2 regions of the Arthrobacter sp. zg-Y179 genome follow, and region 2 is predicted to be linked to the other one. Evidence: predicted binding sites of a transcription regulator. Region 2 holds the regulator's gene; the other holds the start of a gene.

Region 1 (9,912 bases), on a different contig from region 2:
GGCACGGATCGCAGCGGCCTTCGATGCCTCGCAGCGGAGCAAGCAGGAACACGCCGGCCTGCGGAAGGAAGAGTTGGGGCGAGGGGTAGCTTCACAGATCGCACTGGCCCGGCGGGAATCCGCCAACAAGGGCGGGCGGCTGCTCGGTTTGGCGAAAGTCCTAACCTCGGAGATGCCGCACACAATGCAGGCCCTGTCCCTCGGGAAGATCAGCGAATGGCGGGCCACACTCCTGGTGCGCGAGACAGCTTGCCTCTCCCTCGAGGACCGCAAACAAGTGGATGAAGAAGTGGCAGGTGATGCCGGCCTGCTGGAATCCCTGGGCGACCGGCAAATCATCGCCCGCACCAAGGCTGCCGCATACCGATTGGACCCGCGGGCGGCAGTGAACCGCGCCGCGAAAGCAGCCTCTGAACGGTTTGTCTCCTGCCGTCCCGCGCCGGACACCATGACGTACCTCACCGGATTGCTGCCCGTGGCGCAGGGAGTGGGCGTCTACGCAGCCCTTTCGCACGAGGCTGACCGGCTGCGCGCCGCAGGCGACTCAAGGGGGCGGGGCCAGATCATGGCGGATACCCTGGTGGAACGGGTCACCGGGCTGGGAGATGCAGGCTCGCCGAAGGTGGAGATCCAGCTGGTAATGACCGACCGGACCTTACTGGCAGGCGATGCCGAACCGGTACTGGTGCCCGGGTACGGCCCGGTTCCGGCACAGTGGGCTAGAGATCTGGTTCGGCGCCGGAACAGTCGGCACCCGAACAGCCGGAACCGGAGCAGGCGGGGCCGGACTAAGGACCAAGCCATGGCCGGCTCCGACAAGCACGCAGAATACTGGGTCCGGAGGCTGTACACGGCTCCGGACACCGGGGAGCTGGTGGCAATGGATTCCCGCGCACGGCTGTTTCCCAAATCCCTCGCACGATTCATCGCGGCCCGGGACACTACCTGCCGAATGCCCTGGTGCGGAGCACCAATCCGCCATCTGGACCACATCCGCCCTCACAACCGCGGCGGACCCACCAGCGCATCCAACGGTCAGGCACTATGCGAGGCATGTAACCATGCAAAGGAAGCACCGGGGTGGAGTGCGGAACCAGTCCGCAGGAGCAGCCCGGAGCCCGAAGCAGACATCGGCATCAACGCGGGCCTCGGAGACCCGGTAAACGCAGCGACTGCAGGACACACGGTGGACACGACGACGCCGACCGGCCACACGTATCGTTCCACCGCTCCACCCCTGCCCGGGACCGCGTTGCCCGGGACGGCTGCGTCCGGAACAGCACCGCGGCCGGCAATCCCGCAATGGAACCCGACGGATCCCCTGGCCCGTTCTCTGGCCCGCCCCTTGGCGCGTCCCCCGGCGCGTTCGTCGGACTCCCCCGTTGAAGCATGCATAGCGGATTTTGTCTGGGCGGCCTAAAGGCGAACCCCCAGAGGGCTGCCGCATATGGAGCACGTGGCTATAGTGACGTCCTACCAGCTAGCGACGGCCAATAAGACAGTGACCAACTCAGCGCTCACGGATCGCCTAATCATCATTAGAAGGACTGCCCATGAAGCTTGGACCGCACCTGCACCGCATCGGCTAATTGCCACCAGAAGGAGTACCCGTGAAGCTTGGACCGCACCTGCACCGTATCGGAAACGACATCGTGGCGGCCTATTTGGTCGACACCGAGGACGGGGTTACCGTGATCGACACGGGACTTCCCGGGCACTGGAACGATCTGCTCGCCGAACTCAAGTCCATGGGTCGAACCCTGGACGACATACGCGGGGTGGTCCTGACCCACGGCGACAGTGACCACATCGGCTTTGCGGAAAGACTTCGCCGGAACCAGAATGTGCCAGTCTTCGTCCATTCCGCAGACGCAGACCGTGCTCGCGGCGGCAAGAAGCCGAAGCCTGCGATGGGCCCCATGTGGCCCGGCCCCGTGGTTCGGTTCTTCGCCTACGCGATGCGCAAGCGGGGCTGGCGCGCAACGTACCTCACCCAGGTATCCGAAGTGGCCGACGGAGATGTCCTCCCGCTTCCGGGTTCGCCGCGTGTTATTGCCCTGCCGGGACACTCTCCGGGGAGCATTGCCGTATACGTGCCGGTGGCGGATGCGGTCTTTGTCGGGGATGCCCTCACCACGCGCAATGTGCTGACAGGGCAGACCGGCATTCGGCCCGCGCCGTTCACCGATGACCCTGCAATAGCCCTGAAGTCCCTGAATCGGCTGGCCGGGCTCGAGGCCACATGGGTGCTCCCCGGACACGGGGCTCCCTGGCGCGGTTCCCCGGGCGAGGTTCAGGAGCTGGCCCGCCTGGCGGCGGCGCGGACAGGCCACCCAGACAGCCGCTGAGACCACAAATTCACCATACGAAAAAGTAGTTGGCACTTGCCCCATGAGAGTGCTAATCTCATTTCGCAAGTTGAGTGCTACTGACTCAACTTTGGAACTGAATCTCGACACCGCTGAAAAAGCGATCACGTTGAAGGAGTTGGTACCACCATGGCTATGAAGTTTGATCCGTTCCAGGAACTGGACCGCATGGCTCAGGCACTGCGCGGCGAAGGAACCCTGCGCGGCATGCCCATGGACCTCTACCGGCAAGGCGACCAGTACATCCTCGCAGCAGATCTCCCCGGGATCGATCCCGGATCCATCGACATCGACGTCGACGGCCAGCTGCTGACGATCCGGGCCCAGCGCACACTGCAGAACGCCGACGGGGTCAAGTGGCTCACGCGCGAACGGGAAGCCGGTAACTTCCTGCGCCAGCTGAACCTCGGCCAGGGGATCGACACTGAGCAGATTTCGGCCCAGTACGAGAACGGCGTCCTCAGTGTCATCATCCCGGTGGTGGAGCGGGCCAAGCCCCGCAAGATCGCCGTCCAAACCTCTGCGGAAGCTTCCGCCATCAACGGCGAAACAGTCGAAGGCAACAGCGCGGTCGAAGGCAGCGACCGTGAAACCGTCGGGGCCTAATCCCTGACTCCACTTTCTGCGACGAAGGGCTCCGGATCTCCGGAGCCCTTCGTTGTACCTGCGACAGGTGCATACCCAGTGGCAAACTTCACCCCGATTCCGGTCAATTCCGCTTTCCGCGGGGCGGGATACTGGGAAATGTACGCCATGAAACGGATCGGGCCGGGGCCAGCGGATGGCAGTCACAGCTGCAGCTACCAGGCTTCGGCTACCGGGAAAGGGGACGCAGCAGTGAGGCTGCCAACTGTCAATCATCGGTACTGGATGATCCACGGAGTACCCCGTGGACTGTTGGGCCGGTTGTCCCGGTTGGGCGGCGCCGCCCAGCTGGCTTTGCTTTCCCTCCTAGGTGCCAGCGCAGTGCTGTTCGAGCTGCTGTAAGTAGGAACTAACTGCAGGAACTCGAGCTACCGTAAGTAAGGACTCCTGCAGGAACTCGCTGCCGGACGCCTGGAGCCATGGGACGCCTGAAGCTGCCGGACGCCTGGACCTAAGAGAGGCCTGAAGCTGCCGGACGCCTGAAGCCAAGGGACGCCCGGCGCTAAAGAACGTCGGTTCCGTCCACTCGAATGTAGACGGGATCACCCGTCCGGCGGGCAGAGGCAGCAGCCTTGGTTGAACGCAGGGCCGCCGTAATCGCGGGAGCTGCCGTGTACGGGAAAAACAGGAGTGTCCGGTACCGTCCACCGGCCCCGCCCAGCTGACCGTCCGGAGACCTGCTGTCCCGTTGCTGGGCGTTGCCGGACGGCGGAACAACTGCGGGTGCAAGAGGCGCCGGCCCCACAGCCCGGACACCCTCAGGCAACTCGAGCCGAGTAATAAAGGCGTCAAGCCCCTCCCTCGACCCGGTCAGTTCGGCATACCGCACAGCCGGAGGCAAACCCAGTTCGCGCCGCAGCTCCAGTTCGCGTTCCGCCGCCGACGCGGGGTCCCAACGGAGCAGATGGCCGACCGTTGCCGAATCATCGGCCGTAACAACGACGAGGCCTTTTTCCGTTGCCGGCCGGACCAGCGCTGCCGCCGTAAACCAGCGGCGCAGGGTGTCCTCCCCCGCCCGCAGCGATTCCCGGGACAGCATCGCGTTGCCGTCCAGCAGGATGGCTGCGGCATAGCCGCCCGGAGCTACGGGTTCGGCACCGGGGGTGGCGACGACCAGTGCCGGGGTATCCGGAATCTCGGTCCGGATGTGGTCGCCGGCGGAAGAAATCACCGTGGTGGAAGGGAACGCCCGGCCCAGTTCCTCGGCGGTGCGCCCGGCACCGGCGGTGGAACCACGCAACTGGGTTCCTCCGCAGTTGCCGCAATGCCACATGGGTTCCGGCCGCCCGCACCAGCGGCATGCCGGAATACCGTTCCTGCTGGCCAGGCCCAACGGACCGGAGCAGTTGCGGCAGCGGGCGGGTTCCCGGCATTCCTGGCAGGACAACGCCGGTGAGAAACCGGTCCGCGCCACCTGGACCAGCACCGGTCCGCGCGTCAATCCTTCCTGCGCTGCCTTCCATGCTGCGTGCGGTATCCGGGCCCGGGCAGCCAAGGGGTCGCGTTCCATCGTGAAGGAATCCGTAGTGCTGACCACCCGCGGGGCATGCGCACGGACAGTGGAACGTTCGGCGGCTATACCGGCCGCCCAGCCGCTGGCGACCAGCCGCTGTGCCTCAGTGCTCCGCGAATGGGACGCCAGGAGCAACGCTGCGTCTTCCAGTTCGGCACGCAGCAGGAGCACGTCGCGGGTGTGCTGGTAGGGCGCCCGCTGTTCGGCGTGCAGGTCGTCGGCGTCATCCCAGATAACGGCCAGGCCGAGATCCTGCACCGGTGCATAGGCGGCCGAACGGGTACCGATGGCCACGCGGACATCGCCGTGCAGCAACTGGAGGAAACTGCGGTACCGCGGAGTGGGCCCGTCTTCGGCCGTCAACCGGACAAAGGCAGCTGCACCGATCCGGGCAGTAAGCGCGGACTGCACCCGGGAGAGGTCCTTGTTGTCGGGAACGACGACGACGGCGCCCCGTCCGGAGAGCAGCGTGGACCGGACGGCCTCGGCAATTTCGGCAGGCCAGTCCTGCGGGCCGTAGCCGCCGAGCGAGGACAGCACAGCGCGGGGGCGGTGGCCCGCAGCCAGATGGGTCAGGAAACGCGGTCCGTGCGGATAACGTGCCAGGGGGTTGGCTCCGGCCCCTTCCGGTCCGAGCACGGCGTTGTCCGGTCCGGGCACGGCGCCGGCCGCTGCCGTGTCCGAGACGGCGACGGTACCGGGGTCGCCGTCGGCACCTGAGCCGGCGTCAGCGGATCCCGCCCGCGCTTCCGAGGTGAACTCCTTGTCCACGCGGGCCGCGCGCGGCGGAATGGCCACCCGCAGCACATCGTGGACCGTTCCGGCGTAGCGTGCGGCGACGGCCTCAGCCAGGCGCAGGATCTGCGGGGAAAGCACGGGCTGCGGGGAGATTACCTTCCCCAGCGGCATCAACCGGGCGGTGGTGTCCGCTTCGGCCGCCCGTTCGGTGATAAATCCGGGGAGTTCCTGGCCGCCGAACCGGACTTTGACCCGGGCGCCGGGCACGGCGTCGGCGTCGAGGTCGGCCGGGACCAGATAGTCAAAGGGACGGTCCAGGTGCGGCAGCGGGGAATCCAGCAGGACGCGGGCAATCGGCAGGGCGGAAGCCGGCTGCGCCTTGCCCACGGGTTTTGCCGACGGCGTGAAGCCGTGCAGCAGGGAAAGCTGCACGGCCTCAGTGGTGTCGTCGGCGGCCATGGCCGGCTACACGTTGAAATAGCTGCGGAGGTCCTCGACCTTGTCCTTGCGCTCCCAGGTGAAACCTTCGTCCTCACGGCCGAAGTGGCCGTGGGCGGCAGTCCGCTGGTAGATGGGACGCTTGAGGTCCAGGCCGTTGATGATGCCCAGCGGACGCAGGTCGAAGACTTCCTTCACGGCGTCGGCAATCCGGGGCGGGTCCACTGTTTCGGTGCCGAAGGTTTCAACGTAGATGCCTACGGGGCGGGCCATTCCGATGGCGTAGGCAATCTGGATTTCCGCACGCCGGGCCAGGCCGGCGGCAACCACGTTCTTGGCCACCCAGCGCATGGCGTAGGCCGCGGAACGGTCCACCTTGCTCGGGTCCTTGCCGCTGAAGGCACCGCCGCCGTGGCGGGCGAATCCGCCGTAGGTGTCAACGATGATCTTGCGGCCGGTGAGGCCGGCATCACCGACGGGGCCGCCGATGACGAACGGTCCGCCCGGGTTGATGATGTGCTCGACGTCCGAGATGTCGAGGTCGGTGCCGGCGAGGACGGGGTTGACCACGTACTCCACCATGTCGGCCCGCAGCTGTTCCAGGTCCAGCTCGGCGGCGTGCTGCGTGGAGACGACCACGGAGTCCACGGAAACCGGGCGGTCGCCGTCATACCCCACAGTGACCTGGGTCTTGCCGTCAGGGCGCAGGTACGGGAGGGTGCCGTCCTTGCGGACGGTGGTGAGGCGTTCGGAGAGCCGGTGGGCCAGCCAGATAGGCGTGGGCATAAGCACCGAGGTCTCGTCGCTGGCGTAGCCGAACATGATGCCCTGGTCCCCCGCGCCCTGGGCGTCGTAGGGGTCAACAACTTTCCCGGTCCGGTTCTCCAGGGAGTTGAACACGCCGGAAGCAATTTCCGGGGACTGCTGGCCGATGGAAACGGAGACGCCGCAGCGGGCGCCGTCGAAGCCGTTGGCCGAGGAATCGTAACCGATGTCCAGGATGGTGTCGCGGACCAGCTGCGGGATCTCGACGTAACCCTCGGTGGTTACTTCTCCGGCGACGTGTACCAGGCCTGTGGTCACCAGGGTTTCAACGGCTACCCGGGACTCGGGGTCGACCTTGAGCAGGCCGTCGAGGATTGCGTCACTGATCTGGTCACAGATTTTGTCCGGGTGGCCCTCAGTGACGGATTCCGAGGTGAAAAGGCGCAGGTTCGACTGCGGCTTAGCGGGAGAGGAAGTAGAAGTCACGGGATTTACTCTACCGGGCCGCACCGACCATCGAAGCACGTGGAGGGTGCGCGGCCTCAGGCGGTGCGTGCAGCGAGCTCGGCGGAAATCCGCGCGATGATGCGTGCCGAAACGTCGGCTTTGGTACCGGCTGCGCTCTCACCGGCATCCTCTGCGGCGTCTGCCGGTGAGAGAATCCTCACCTCGGTTTCGTCCTGGCCGAAGACAAGGGACTTGCCGACCCGGTTGAGGACCAGCAGGTCGCAGCCCTTGCGGGCCAGCTTCTTGCGCCCGTATTCGAGCACATCGGAGGTGGCATCTCCGGTTTCGGCAGCAAAGCCGACAATAAGTTTCGGGGTGTGTGTTCCGGCGGCGTCGCGTGCCTGGACGAGTTCGCGCAGGATGTCGGGATTCCGGACGAGGGTGATCACGGGATCCGCTTCGTCGTCGCGTTTCTTGATTTTGGTGTCCACCACCTGTGAGGGACGGAAATCCGCCACCGCGGCAGCCATGATCACGACGTCGGAGTCCCCGGCGGCCGCATGCACGGCGGTACGCAGTTCGAGGGCTGTTTCGACACGGACAAGCTCGACGCCGCTCGGCGCCGGAACGTCCATGTGCGCCGCTATAAGCCGCACCCGGGCGCCGGCTGCCATTGCCGCTTCGGCCAGCGCTGTCCCCTGTTTTCCTGAGGAGCGGTTGCCGAGGAACCGGACCGGGTCCAGGGGTTCGCGGGTGCCGCCGGCGGTGATGGTGACGGTGGTGCCGGACAGGCCACCTGGAGCAGCTTCGGAGCTTGCACCTTCAACGCTGTTGGCTTCGACGCTGTCAGCTTCGACGGCGGCCAGTGCAGCGGTGAAGATAGCATCGGGTTCCGGCAGGCGGCCGGGACCGGTGTCCTTGCCGGTAAGCCGCCCGGTGCCCGGTTCCAGCACCACGGCGCCCCGGCTGCGCAGGGTCGCGACGTTGGCGGTGGTTGCGGGATGCATCCACATTTCGGTATGCATGGCCGGCGCAAATACCACCGGCCCGCGGGCCATCAGCAGGGTGTTGGTGAGCAGGTCGTTCGCCTGGCCGGCGGCAGCCCGGGCCAGCAGGTCCGCAGTGGCCGGAGCCACCACGATCAGATCCGCTTCATGTCCGAGCCGCACATGGTTAACCTTCTCCACTTCGTCGAAGACCGAGGAGGAGACGGGGTTGCCCGAGAGCGCCTCCCACGTGGAGACGCCGACGAACTGCTTGGAGGATTCGGTGGGGACAACAGTGACGTTGTGCCCGGCCTCGGTGAAAAGCCGCAGCAGCGACGCGGCCTTGTACGCGGCGATTCCGCCGCCGACGCCCAGGACTATGCGCACGCTGCTGCCTTCCCCCTTGTGTCCGCTGAGCTTTACTCGGCGTTCTCGTTCGGGCGCACCACGAGCATGCCGTCGTTGATCTCGCGCAGGGCGATGGACAACGGCTTTTCGTTCAGCTTGGTTTCCACCAGCGGGCCGACGTACTCGAACAGGCCCTCGTGCAGCTGGGAGTAGTAGGCGTTGATCTGGCGGGCGCGCTTGGCACCGTAAATGACCAGCGCGTACTTGGAATCGGCTGCTTCGAGCAGGTCGTCGATCGGCGGGTTGATGATGCCTTCAGACACAGGGTTCTCCAAAATTCTTGAACGGGATTCGCGGTTTGTCAGCGCGTGCGCGGACTGATTCCCATGAGTGATACAAGCTCAGCTGCAGCCCGCTTGACGTCATCATTAATGACGGTGTGATCGAACTCGGACTCGGCAGCAAGTTCCAGTTTAGCGGTTTCCAGCCGTTGCTGCTGCTCTTCGGACGTTTCGGTTCCGCGCCCCACGAGGCGCCGCACCATTTCATCCCATGTCGGCGGGGCCAGGAACACGAAATTCGCCTCCGGCATGGACTTCTTAACCTGCCGGGCACCCTGCAGATCGATCTCCAGCAACACGCTGCGGCCCTCGGCCATGGCTGCCTCGACGGTGCGGCGCAGGGTTCCGTAGCGGTTGCGTCCGTGGACCACTGCCCACTCGAGCATCTGGTCCTTCTCAACCATTTCGTCGAACTCTTCGGCGCTGACAAAGAAGTAATGTACGCCGTCTTCTTCACCCGGGCGGGGCGGTCGGGTGGTGGCCGAGACGGAAAGCCAGACCTCGGGATAGTTGTCCCGGATATAGGTGGATACAGTGCCCTTGCCAACTGCGGTTGGACCTGCCAGAACTGTCAGCCGCGGTTGCGACACGTAAACCTCATTCACTCGTTGTTATTGCTGGCCTCCGGAGCCTAATGGCCCGCCAGCAGGTCTATCAGCGCCTTGCGCTGATGTACGCCCAACCCCCGGACGCGGCGGGTCGGCGCAATACCTACCGTAGCCATTATTCCAGCTGCGCGGCGCTCCCCGACACCAGGCAGGGCGCGCAGCAGGTCCACGACCTTCAGCCGGCCGATTGCTTCCTCTCCGGAACGGGACAGGATGACTTCTTCGATGCTGAGATCACCGGACTTGATACGTGACTTAACCTCGGCACGGACAGCCCGGGCCGCAGTGGCCTTTTCGCGGGCCAGCGTACGCTCGGCTTCGGTCAGTGGCTTGAGGTTCAAGAGACGCTCCCGGACGAAGACACACCGCTGTCAGCGGCTCTGCTGGTAGGTCCGAACCTATCCGCAACCGAAGCCCAAATGCAATGGACACCGCTTCGCTGCACACGCCGCTCCGTTAGCCTACGGATGCCAGCTCCGATCCGGTCCGCAGTGCTGCTTCACGCAGGCCCCGGGGATCGGGGCCTGCCCGCAGGATGCCGCGGCTGGAGGTCGCCAGGACGTTGGGGTACGCCGCAGCGAAGGTTGCGCGCAGGTCGGCAGCCGTTGCACCCTGGGCACCCAGTCCCGGTGCCAGCAGCGGGGCACGCGAGGCGGCGAGGTCGATCTCCAGATCGGCCAGCGCCGTGCCGACGGTCGCGCCCACCACAAGTCC
Region 2 (9,912 bases):
GCACCACGGTGGATGTAGGCCCTTCGAGGACCTTGCCGTCGGAGGACGTGAAGATTGCGTCGTCGGCGCCGTTCGCGCGGACATAGCGCAGGGCCGCCATGTTCACTGCATAGGAGAGCGTCTTGGCGCCGAGCAGCAGCCACGGAGCGCGGGCAGCTGCCAGGCTGTCATAACCGCGGTCCAGGAGCAGGACCTTGATGCCGTCGGTGCGCTGCCGTGAGGCATCGGGGGCAGCGGTCACCTGCACCCATGCCGTGGGCGTGCCGGCGCCCTCGACGCCGCGGGTCACCACGAGCTTCACTGCCGCCCGGGTGTTGGAACCGGTTCCGGCGGTCGAGGCCTCCGTGTGCAGGGCGAGCGCGGTGGCAATGGCCCGTTCCCAGGCTTCGCGCGGCGGCAGCGCCAGGTCCAGCAGCTGGGCCGAGGACGCCATCCGGTCCAAATGGGCGTCCGGTTTACGGGGCACCCCGTCCACGGCCAGGAGCGATTCAAAGATCCCGTCTCCGCGGGTCACGCCCAGATCATTGATCATCAGCTGGGGGACCCCTGCGTCAGCCGGACGGCCGTCGGGGAAAGCGGGATCCAGGAAAACCAGAACAGTCATGTCATCAGCGTAGCGGCGCAGGCCCGGATAGGTCCGTCCGGCGGATAGGCTGTCTAAAAGGCGGCTGCGGGGAGGAGCATATGTGTGGTGGTCTTTGACCGGTATTGACCTGACGGGGTGGACTACCGGTGTCTTAACGGCGGTGGATTACGCGATCCGGATCATTGCCCTGGGTATTGTCCCGGGTAACCGCCGTCCCACCACCGCTATGGCCTGGCTGTTGTGCATCTTCTTCCTGCCGATCCCCGGGATCATCCTCTTTTCACTCTTCGGCAACCACCGGCTCTCCGAACACCGGGTCAAACGGCAGGCCGAAATCAGCCGCCTGGTCCGCGAAAACACCAAGGAGCTGGAAACCGAGGGCACCAATTACGGCGGCCCCGAGTGGGTGCTGAATGCCGCGGAACTCAACCGCCGGCTGGGCTCCTTTCCCACCCTGGACGGCAACAAGGTGGACGTGCAGCGCGACTACCTCGAATCCATTGCGGACATGACCCGCGAAGTGGAATTGGCCAAGCGGTACGTCCACGTGGAGTTCTACATCATGGGCTATGACGCCGTGACCCGCGACTTCTTCCAGGCCCTGAAGGACGCTGCAGGGCGCGGAGTCACCGTCCGGCTGCTTTTCGACCACATCGGCACCCTGCGCATTCCCGGTTACCGGAAGCTGCTGCGGGAACTGCGCAGCAGCGGCGTCCAATGGCGGCGGATGCTTCCGGTGGAGCCGCTCCGCGGGCGCTGGCGCCGCCCCGACCTGCGCAACCACCGCAAGATCCTGGTGGTGGACGGAGCAGTGGGCTTCACCGGCTCCCAGAACATGGTGGAGCCGGCCTACAACAAACGCCGCAACCGCCGGTCCGGCCGCAAATGGGTAGAGCTGATGGCCCGGATGGAAGGGCCGGTGGTGGACGAACTCAACGTTGTCTTCGCCACCGACTGGAACGCCGAAACGGACGAAAACCTGGAACGCGAACTGGACCTGTACGAATCGTCGTTCAATCCCGGCGACGTCACCTGCCAGGTGGTACCCAGCGGCCCCGGCTTCAGTACCGAGAACAACCTGCGCCTTTTCGCGTCCCTTATTTACTCCGCCAGCGACCGCATTTCCATCACCAGCCCGTATTTCGTCCCCGATGACACGCTGCTTTACGCAGTGACGACGGCGGCGCAGCGCGGCGTGGACGTGGAATTGTTCGTCTCCGAAAAAGGCGACCAGTTCCTGGTGGACCACGCCCAGCGCTCCTACTATGAGGCGCTGCTGCGCGCCGGTGTCCGGATCTACCAGTACCCCAAACCGCTGGTGCTGCACGCAAAGCACTTCACCATCGACGAGGATGTGGCGGTCCTGGGTTCCAGCAACATGGACATGCGATCCTTTTCGCTGAACCTCGAGGTATCGGTGATGATGTTCGACGGCACCATCGTGAAGCAGATCCGCCGCATCGAGGACACCTACCGGGCCCTGTCCAAGGAACTCCTCCTGGACAACTGGGTGGGCCGGCCGATCTGGCAGCGGTACATCGACAACGTGGCCCGACTGACCGCGACCCTGCAGTAGTCCCTAGCCGGGAATGTGCTGCGCTTCCGGCTGCAGCCGGGACAGGACGGCCGCCAGCGCAGCTGCGGCGTTCCCCTGCTGTCCCACCAGACGCACGGTGAGATCCGCGGCGGAGGCGGCGTCGTCGTCGGCCGCCCAGCGCCGTTCCTGTGCCGCCCATCGCTCCCAGTGCGGGGCGTAAGTGCCGCCGTCGCGTTCCAGCGCGTAGCGGCGGCGGACGGTTTCCGCACCCGCCACCCAAACCGTGGTGTCCAGCAGGGCGCGGGCCTCGCGGTGCGCCGCGCCGACCCCTTCGAACACCACGACGTCGGCCGGTTCGATGGTCTGCCAGTTTCCGTAGCGGCCGGCATCCCAGTCCCAGGCCTGCCAGCGGGCGGAGCATCCTTCGGCGAGCGGACGCAGGATCTGCTCGCGGTAGTAGGTCATCCCCGATTCCAGGCCGTCCCAGCCCGGGTAGACGTCCTCCAGATGGAACAGCCGCACGGAGCCGGATCGGGTCATGGCGGCGGCGATTTCGGTGGCCAGGGTCGTTTTGCCGGCACCGGAAAAGCCGTCCACGGCGATGAGCAGGGGCGCGCCGGGTTCAGCGGGCATCGCGGGGGTTGCCCATGCACGCGGTCATGATTCGGAACATTCCTTAACCCTAGCCAGAAAAGATCAGGCCCGAAGAAGCAGCTCCCCGCAGGGGATCAGGAACCAGCCGTCCGGTGCTTGGGCCCACTCCTGCCAGCCGGCGGCAAGCTGCGCCAGCACGTGGTTGTCCGCCAGTCCGCGCTCCTGGGCCTGTTCGGCGAAGGCGGAGTGCAGCACGCGTTCGGACCAGGAGTCCGCGTGCCTGCGCCGTTCCTCCGGTGTGGCGTAGAGCCAGTTGGAGGATGAGGGTGTGGCCTCGGTGAAGCCTGCCTCCAGCGCCCAGGAGAGCAGGTGCCTGCCGGCGTCGGGCTCAGCGGAGTTGCCGCGGGCAATCTCCCGGTAGATCCGCATCCACTGCGCCAGTTCCGGTGTGGGCGGGTGCCAGATCATGCCGGCGAAATCGGCGTCGCGCACCGCCACCAGCCCGCCGGGCTTGGCGACCCGGCGCATTTCCCGCAGTGCGGCCACCGGATCCATCAGGTGCTGGAGCACCTGGTGGGCGTGGACCACGTCGAATGTTTCATCCGGGAAGTCGAGGTCATAGACGTTTCCGGCCAGATAGGAGACGTTGTCCAGTCCGCGCCCGGCGGCGAGTTCCCTGGCTTGGACGAGGACGTCTTCGGAGGAGTCCAGGCCTACCACGGGTCCCGGAGCGGCGAGGGCCGCGAAGTCGGCGGTGATGCTGCCCGGGCCGCAGCCGACGTCGAGAATGCTTACTCCCGGCTGCAGCTCCGGCAACAGATACGCGGCGCAGTCCCGCGCCGTGCGGAGGGCATGGACGTCCACCACGCTGCGGTGATGGCCGTGGGAATAGGTTTCGGAAGCCATGGCAGGACCCTACCGCCAGACCCGCCGGCGAGGGGGAAGGGCCCGCTGCCGTGTTTCGCAACCTCCGTGCACAGAGTTGAGCCGGATGCGCTCAAGTTTGTTGACAAAGAAGTGCTGCTGAGTAAAGTTGAGTGCAGAACGCTCAATTGCTCTCCGTGGCGATTCGCGGAACTGTCCTCCGGGGCAGGCCGCGCCGATGTCACCACGAGATGCGGGTTTCTCCAAGGAAAGAGGAAGCAAATATGTCACGTGCAGTAGGTATTGACCTCGGTACTACCAACTCGGTTGTCTCGGTTCTCGAAGGCGGCGAGCCCACGGTTATCGCCAACGCCGAAGGCGGCCGCACCACTCCGTCCGTCGTAGCCTTCGCTAAGTCCGGTGAAGTCCTGGTCGGCGAGATCGCCAAGCGCCAGGCCGTCAATAACATTGACCGGACCATCGCTTCCGTCAAGCGCCACATGGGCACCGACTGGAACGTTGACGTGGACGGCAAGAAGTACACCGCCCAGGAGATCTCCGCCCGCATCCTGATGAAGCTGAAGAACGACGCCGAGGCCTACCTCGGTGAGAAGGTCACGGACGCCGTGGTCACCGTTCCCGCCTACTTCAACGATGCCGAGCGTCAGGCAACCAAGGAAGCCGGCGAGATTGCAGGCCTCAACGTGCTGCGTATCGTCAACGAGCCCACCGCGGCTGCCCTGGCGTACGGCCTGGACAAGGGCAAGGAAGACGAACTTATCCTCGTCTTCGACCTCGGCGGCGGCACCTTCGACGTCTCCCTGCTGGAAGTCGGCAAGGACGAAGACGAATTCTCGACCATCCAGGTCCGCGCAACGGCCGGCGACAACCGCCTCGGCGGCGACGACTGGGACCAGCGCGTTGTTGATTACCTGCTGAGCCAGGCCAAGGCCAAGGGTGCTGATCTGTCCAAGGACAAGATCGCCCTGCAGCGCCTGAAGGAAGCAGCGGAGCAGGCCAAGAAGGAACTCTCCTCGGCCACCTCCACCAACATCTCCCTGCAGTACCTCTCGGTCACCCCCGAAGGCCCGGTCCATCTGGACGAGCACCTGTCCCGTGCCAAGTTCCAGGACCTGACCAAGGATCTGCTGGACCGCACCAAGAAGCCGTTCAACGACGTCATTTCCGAGGCCGGCATCAAGGTCTCCGACATCGACCACATCATCCTCGTGGGCGGTTCCACCCGTATGCCGGCTGTCTCCGAACTGGTGAAGGAACTCGCCGGCGGCAAGGAACCGAACAAGGGCGTAAACCCTGACGAGGTTGTGGCCGTGGGCGCTGCCCTGCAGGCCGGCGTGCTGAAGGGTGAGCGCAAGGACGTCCTGCTCATCGACGTCACCCCGCTGTCCCTGGGCATTGAAACCAAGGGCGGTGTGATGACCAAGCTGATCGAGCGCAACACGGCCATCCCCACCAAGCGCAGCGAGACCTTCACCACGGCGGATGACAACCAGCCGTCCGTGGCCATCCAGGTCTTCCAGGGCGAACGCGAGTTCACCCGCGACAACAAGCCGCTGGGCACGTTCGAGCTGACCGGCATTGCGCCGGCTCCGCGCGGCGTTCCGCAGATCGAGGTCACCTTCGACATCGACGCCAACGGCATTGTGCACGTGTCCGCCAAGGACAAGGGCACCGGCGCCGAGCAGTCCATGACCATCACCGGCGGGTCCTCCCTCAACAAGGAAGACATCGACCGCATGGTCCGCGAGGCCGAAGAGCACGCTGCGGAAGACAAGAAGCGCCGCGAGGCCGCCGACATCCGCAACTCGGCCGAGCAGCTCGCCTACTCGGTGGACAAGCTCCTCACCGACAATGACGACAAGCTGCCCGAAGACGTCAAGACCGAGGTCAAGTCCGACGTCGACGCGCTGAAGAAGGCGCTTGAAGGCACGGACAACGACGACGAGGTCAAGACCGCGTTTGAGAAGCTGCAGGCTTCCCAGACCAAGCTGGGCGAAGCTATCTACGCCCAGGCCTCCGCCGCCGGTGCTGACAGCACCCCCGGTGCCGCTGACGGTGCTCCGGCCGGTGACGGCTCTGCCGCAGGCAGCGCCGCCGGTGACGAAGACATCGTTGACGCCGAAGTTGTCGACGACGAAGAAAAGAAGTAATCATGCCGGCGGAAAACGAGCACGGGAACACTCCCGAAGGTGAAGAGCCCGTAAACGGCCAGGAAACGCCCGGCGCGGGCGAGACTGCGGATTCCGCCAACGGTGGCGCGGCAGGGGAGGAAGCTTCGGCTTCCGCCCCGGCCGCCGGAGCCGACGGAGATGCACTCTCCCAGGCGGAGCAGATCCTGAACAACGCCGATGTACCGGCCCAGCCTTCCGCGTCCGGTTCGCCGGAAGCCGCGGAACTGCGCAACGACCTGCTGCGACTGCAGGCCGAGTACGTGAACTACCGCAAGCGGGTGGAACGCGACCGCGACGTCGCCCGGGGCATGGCCGTCATCGGAGTGCTGAACTCCCTGATGCCCGTCCTGGACGACATCGACGCCGCACGCCAGCACGGCGACCTGGCGGAGGGACCCTTCGCTGCGATCGCCACCAAGCTGGAGAACTCGCTGAAGACGTACGGGCTCAGCCGCATCGATGAGACCGGTGTGGAGTTCGATCCGAACATCCACGAGGCACTCATCCAGCAGCAGAGCGCGGACGTCACGTTCGATACCGTCACGCAGATCCTGAGGGCCGGCTACAAGTCCGGCGACCGGGTCCTGCGTGCCGCGCAGGTAATTGTTTCGGTTCCGGAACAGTAGTTGTACCGTGTCCGGGGCCGCCGTAAAGCGGCCCCGGACATTTTTCCATCGGCAGGTCCCGCAGCAGGGGCAGCAGGCCCGGCAGCCGTGTTTTCGCGGCAATGCAGCGGGATTCGCAAATGAGGAAGGGACACCAATTGGCTAGTCAGGATTGGGTCGATAAGGACTTTTACAAGATTCTGGGTGTTCCCAAGGATGCGTCCGACGCCGACATCAAGAAGGCATACCGCAAGCTGGCGCGGAAGTACCACCCCGACCAGAACCAGGGCGACGCCAACTCCGAGCGGATGTTCAAGGACCTCTCCGAGGCGTATTCGGTCCTCTCCGATGCCGAGGAACGCCAGCAGTATGATGCCATCCGCGCCATGGGAAGCGGCGCCCGGTTCACCGCCGGCGGCCCCCAGGGCGGCGGCGGTGCCGGCGGGGCGGGCTTCGAGGACATCTTCGGGGACCTGTTCGGCCAGACCGCACGCGGCGGCGGCCGGAGGACAACCTTTAACGCGGGCGGCAGCAACATCCCGCCCGAATTCGCCGACCTTTTCGGCGGCGGCAGCGGCTTCGGCGGCGGCGGCTTCGGCGCCCCGCCGCCCACCAAGGGCGCGGACCGAACGGCCAGCACCACCATTTCCTTTGCCGGGTCCATTAACGGAACCGTGATCGGCCTGCGCGAACCCAACGGCGAAGTGGTGGAGGTCCGGGTGCCGGCCGGCGTCAAGGACGGCCAGAAGATCCGGGTGCGCGGCAAGGGCCAGCCCGGCGCCGCAGGTGCGGGGGACCTGATGGTCACCGTCCACGTCACGCCGCACGACTTCTTCACCCGGGAGGGCAACAACATCCGGATCCACGTTCCGGTCTCGTTCCCCGAGGCAGCCCTGGGGGCGACCATCGAGGTGCCTACCCTCACCTCCGATAACGTCCGGCTCAAGGTACCCGCCGGAACACCGTCGGGACGCACCCTGCGGGTCAAGGGCCGCGGTGTGCACACCTCCAAGGGCAACGGGGACCTGCTGGTGACTATCGACGTCGCCGTGCCCACCCACTTGAACAAGGACGCCCGGGAAGCCGTGGAGGCATTTGCCGATGCGACCAAGGGCGAGGACCCCCGGGCCGGATTGGCAGCAAAAGCACGGCTTTAACAGGTGGTTTCATCCGCCGGAGGGCGAACTTCCCGCGTTACCATTTCAACAGCAGTGAAGGAGGAACAATGGGCATAGATGTCAATGCGCCTATTTTCGTGATCTCCGTTGCCGCTGAGCTCGCGGAAATGCATCCGCAGACCCTCCGGCAATACGACAGGCTCGGGATTGTCCGTCCCAGCCGGGCGCCCGGCCGCTCCCGCCGCTACTCGCAGCGCGACATCGAACTGCTGCGGGAGGTCCAGAAGCTCTCCCAGGAGGGCGTCTCCCTCGAAGGCATCAAGCGGATCATGGAGCTGCAGAACCAAGTCACCGGCCTGCGCCAGCGGGTTGTGGAACTCTCCACCCAACTGGACGAGGCGCAGCGGCGCACCCCGGACCGCAGCCGCGTCTTCGCTGCCGGGCTCGCCGGCGACGTCGTCACCCTCAGCCGGGGGCAGCGCCCGCCGGCCGCCGCGACGGCCGTTCAGCAACTGGGCCTGGTCTCGCTGATGGAGCGCCGAAGCAGGCTGCGCGCCCTTCCCGCCGGCAAGTCCGCCGAGCGGAACTACGCCGACGACGACTACGTGCAGTCACTCTAAGCGCCGGCCGGCGGTGTCCTTGTGACACAATGCCGGGATGCCATATGAGGAAACGCCGGTAGGCCAGGTCCGGGCGCTGTACCGCTATCCGGTCAAGTCCACCGCGGGCCAGACAGTGCGCGACTCCGCCGTGACCGGCACGGGACTGCAGCATGACCGCCGATGGGCGGTCTACACCGACGACGGCGGCATCGCCAGCGGCAAGCGGACCCGGCGTTTCCGCCCGGTGCCCGGGCTGATGCAGTGGTCCTCCGTTGTCGAGGACAACAACATCCTTGAGGACAACAACATCCTTGAGGACAACAACATCCTTGAGGACAACAACAACCTTGATGGCAACGGCGGCGTACCGCTGCTGCTGAGCCCCGAGGGCCATCGGTATCGAGTCGATGATCCGGCTGCCTCGCGGGCGCTGAGCGCAGCCTTCGGCCGGGAACTGACCCTGCGGCCCGAAACCGGTGTCGGACACCACGACGAGACGCCCCTGCACCTGGTGACGACATCCTCCCTGGCGGCCCTCGAAGGCTTGGCGGGCGGCGCGGTGGATGACCGCCGCTTCCGCGCCAACATCGTCATCGACACCGGTTCCCAGCCGGCGTTCTGCGAGGACGACTGGGTCGGCGCCGAACTGGTCCTCGGAGGCGAGGTTCTTCTGCGTCTGGGGGAGGGGATGCCACGCTGCGTGATGATCGACCAGGCGCAGGCCGGTGTCCCGGCGGAAACCAAAGCCCTGAAGCTTCTCGGCACGCACCACTCCACCGAATTCGGTCTGCAGGCGCCCGTAGTGCGGACCGGAATGCTGCGGGTCGGAGACGCCGTTGTCCTCCGCCGCAGCAGGAACGCCTAACGGCTACGCGCAGTCCCTCCGGTCAGGACCCCATGACTCCGGTTGCGGGGGCCGGTCCCGCCCAGCCGTAGCGCAGGAGCACGGCTCCATTTTCCGAAGCGGCTGAAGCTTCGAGCAGTTTCAGTTCCGCGGGCGGCCCGTCCGGAGGAAACAGGCGCTTCCCGGGGCCGAGAACTACGGGATACACCCACAGGTTCAGGGAGTCGAACATACCGCCCGCCACCAGGGTGCGGGCGAAATCGATGCTCCCGATGACGTGGACGTCCTGGTGTCGCGCCCGTAAGCCTGCCACCGCGTCCGCCAGTTCCCCCTCGAGGTGGTGCGAGTCCCGCCATCGGCCCAGATCCGGAGTTCCCCGGGACACGACGTATTTGGGGATGGAGTCAAACTTGCGTGCAATGTCGGAGTTGCCACCGTCCAGCTGGTGAGGCCAGTAGCCGGCGAAGATGTCGTAGGTCTTCCGGCCCAGCAGCAGTGCGTCCATGGACTGGATACCCTCGTCCACCTGCGCTCCCACGGTTTCGTCGAACAGGGGAGCCTGCCAGCCACCGTAGGCGAATCCGGCCTCCGGGTCTTCCTCCGGGCCGCCCGGAGCCTGGGCAACGCCGTCGAGGGTCATAAAAAGATCGATGGAAATGCGGCCGGCCATGGTGCCCTCCCGTTGGTTGCGGCACTGGGTAACGGTGCCCGGCACCATGCTCGCGACGCGGCGCTGCACCTGTCAACGGACGGGAGGCGAGCAGGCGGTCCCCCGGGAGGGAAAGCAGCCGGAGGGCTAGCGCAGCCGCCGTGCGCGCAGCACAACATCCTCCGTGTGGTGGGCGCCGGCACCGCTGGCAACGTGCCGTGGGCGGGTTTCGTCGACCTCTGTCCGCCAATCGTCATCGAGCAGTGCGGCCACGTCGGCAACTCCCACGTACTCGTGAAGGTCAATTCCGCGGGCCTTTGC

What was found. The regulator HspR, encoded in region 2, represses chaperone genes until heat shock. The targets are predictions, from matches to a motif close to AAGTTGAGTCNNNNNGACTCAACTT.
Region 1: a site for HspR is predicted at 2,416-2,440, ahead of LOC56_RS08280 (Hsp20/alpha crystallin family protein). Genes of this name have one in related genera too.

Annotation. Positions count from the first base shown of each region.
Region 1 covers NZ_JAJJOB010000007.1:218,432-228,343, reverse strand. The annotation lists gene LOC56_RS08290 (HNH endonuclease) at 1-1,420, shown strand, start outside; gene LOC56_RS08285 (MBL fold metallo-hydrolase) at 1,611-2,348, shown strand; gene LOC56_RS08280 (Hsp20/alpha crystallin family protein) at 2,499-2,975, shown strand; gene LOC56_RS08275 (hypothetical protein) at 3,207-3,356, shown strand; gene LOC56_RS08270 (primosomal protein N') at 3,517-5,724, opposite strand; gene metK (methionine adenosyltransferase) at 5,731-6,954, opposite strand; gene coaBC (bifunctional phosphopantothenoylcysteine decarboxylase/phosphopantothenate--cysteine ligase CoaBC) at 7,011-8,288, opposite strand; gene rpoZ (DNA-directed RNA polymerase subunit omega) at 8,321-8,584, opposite strand; gene gmk (guanylate kinase) at 8,611-9,180, opposite strand; gene mihF (integration host factor, actinobacterial type) at 9,222-9,539, opposite strand; gene pyrF (orotidine-5'-phosphate decarboxylase) at 9,655-9,912, opposite strand, start outside.
Region 2 covers NZ_JAJJOB010000005.1:25,755-35,666, reverse strand. The annotation lists gene LOC56_RS03285 (aminodeoxychorismate lyase) at 1-604, opposite strand, end outside; gene cls (cardiolipin synthase) at 687-2,162, shown strand; gene LOC56_RS03275 (hypothetical protein) at 2,166-2,756, opposite strand; gene LOC56_RS03270 (methyltransferase domain-containing protein) at 2,820-3,623, opposite strand; gene dnaK (molecular chaperone DnaK) at 3,866-5,752, shown strand; gene LOC56_RS03260 (nucleotide exchange factor GrpE) at 5,755-6,399, shown strand; gene LOC56_RS03255 (DnaJ C-terminal domain-containing protein) at 6,537-7,535, shown strand; gene LOC56_RS03250 (heat shock protein transcriptional repressor HspR) at 7,604-8,116, shown strand; gene LOC56_RS03245 (MOSC domain-containing protein) at 8,154-8,963, shown strand; gene LOC56_RS03240 (dihydrofolate reductase family protein) at 8,986-9,612, opposite strand; gene LOC56_RS03235 (class I SAM-dependent methyltransferase) at 9,739-9,912, opposite strand, start outside.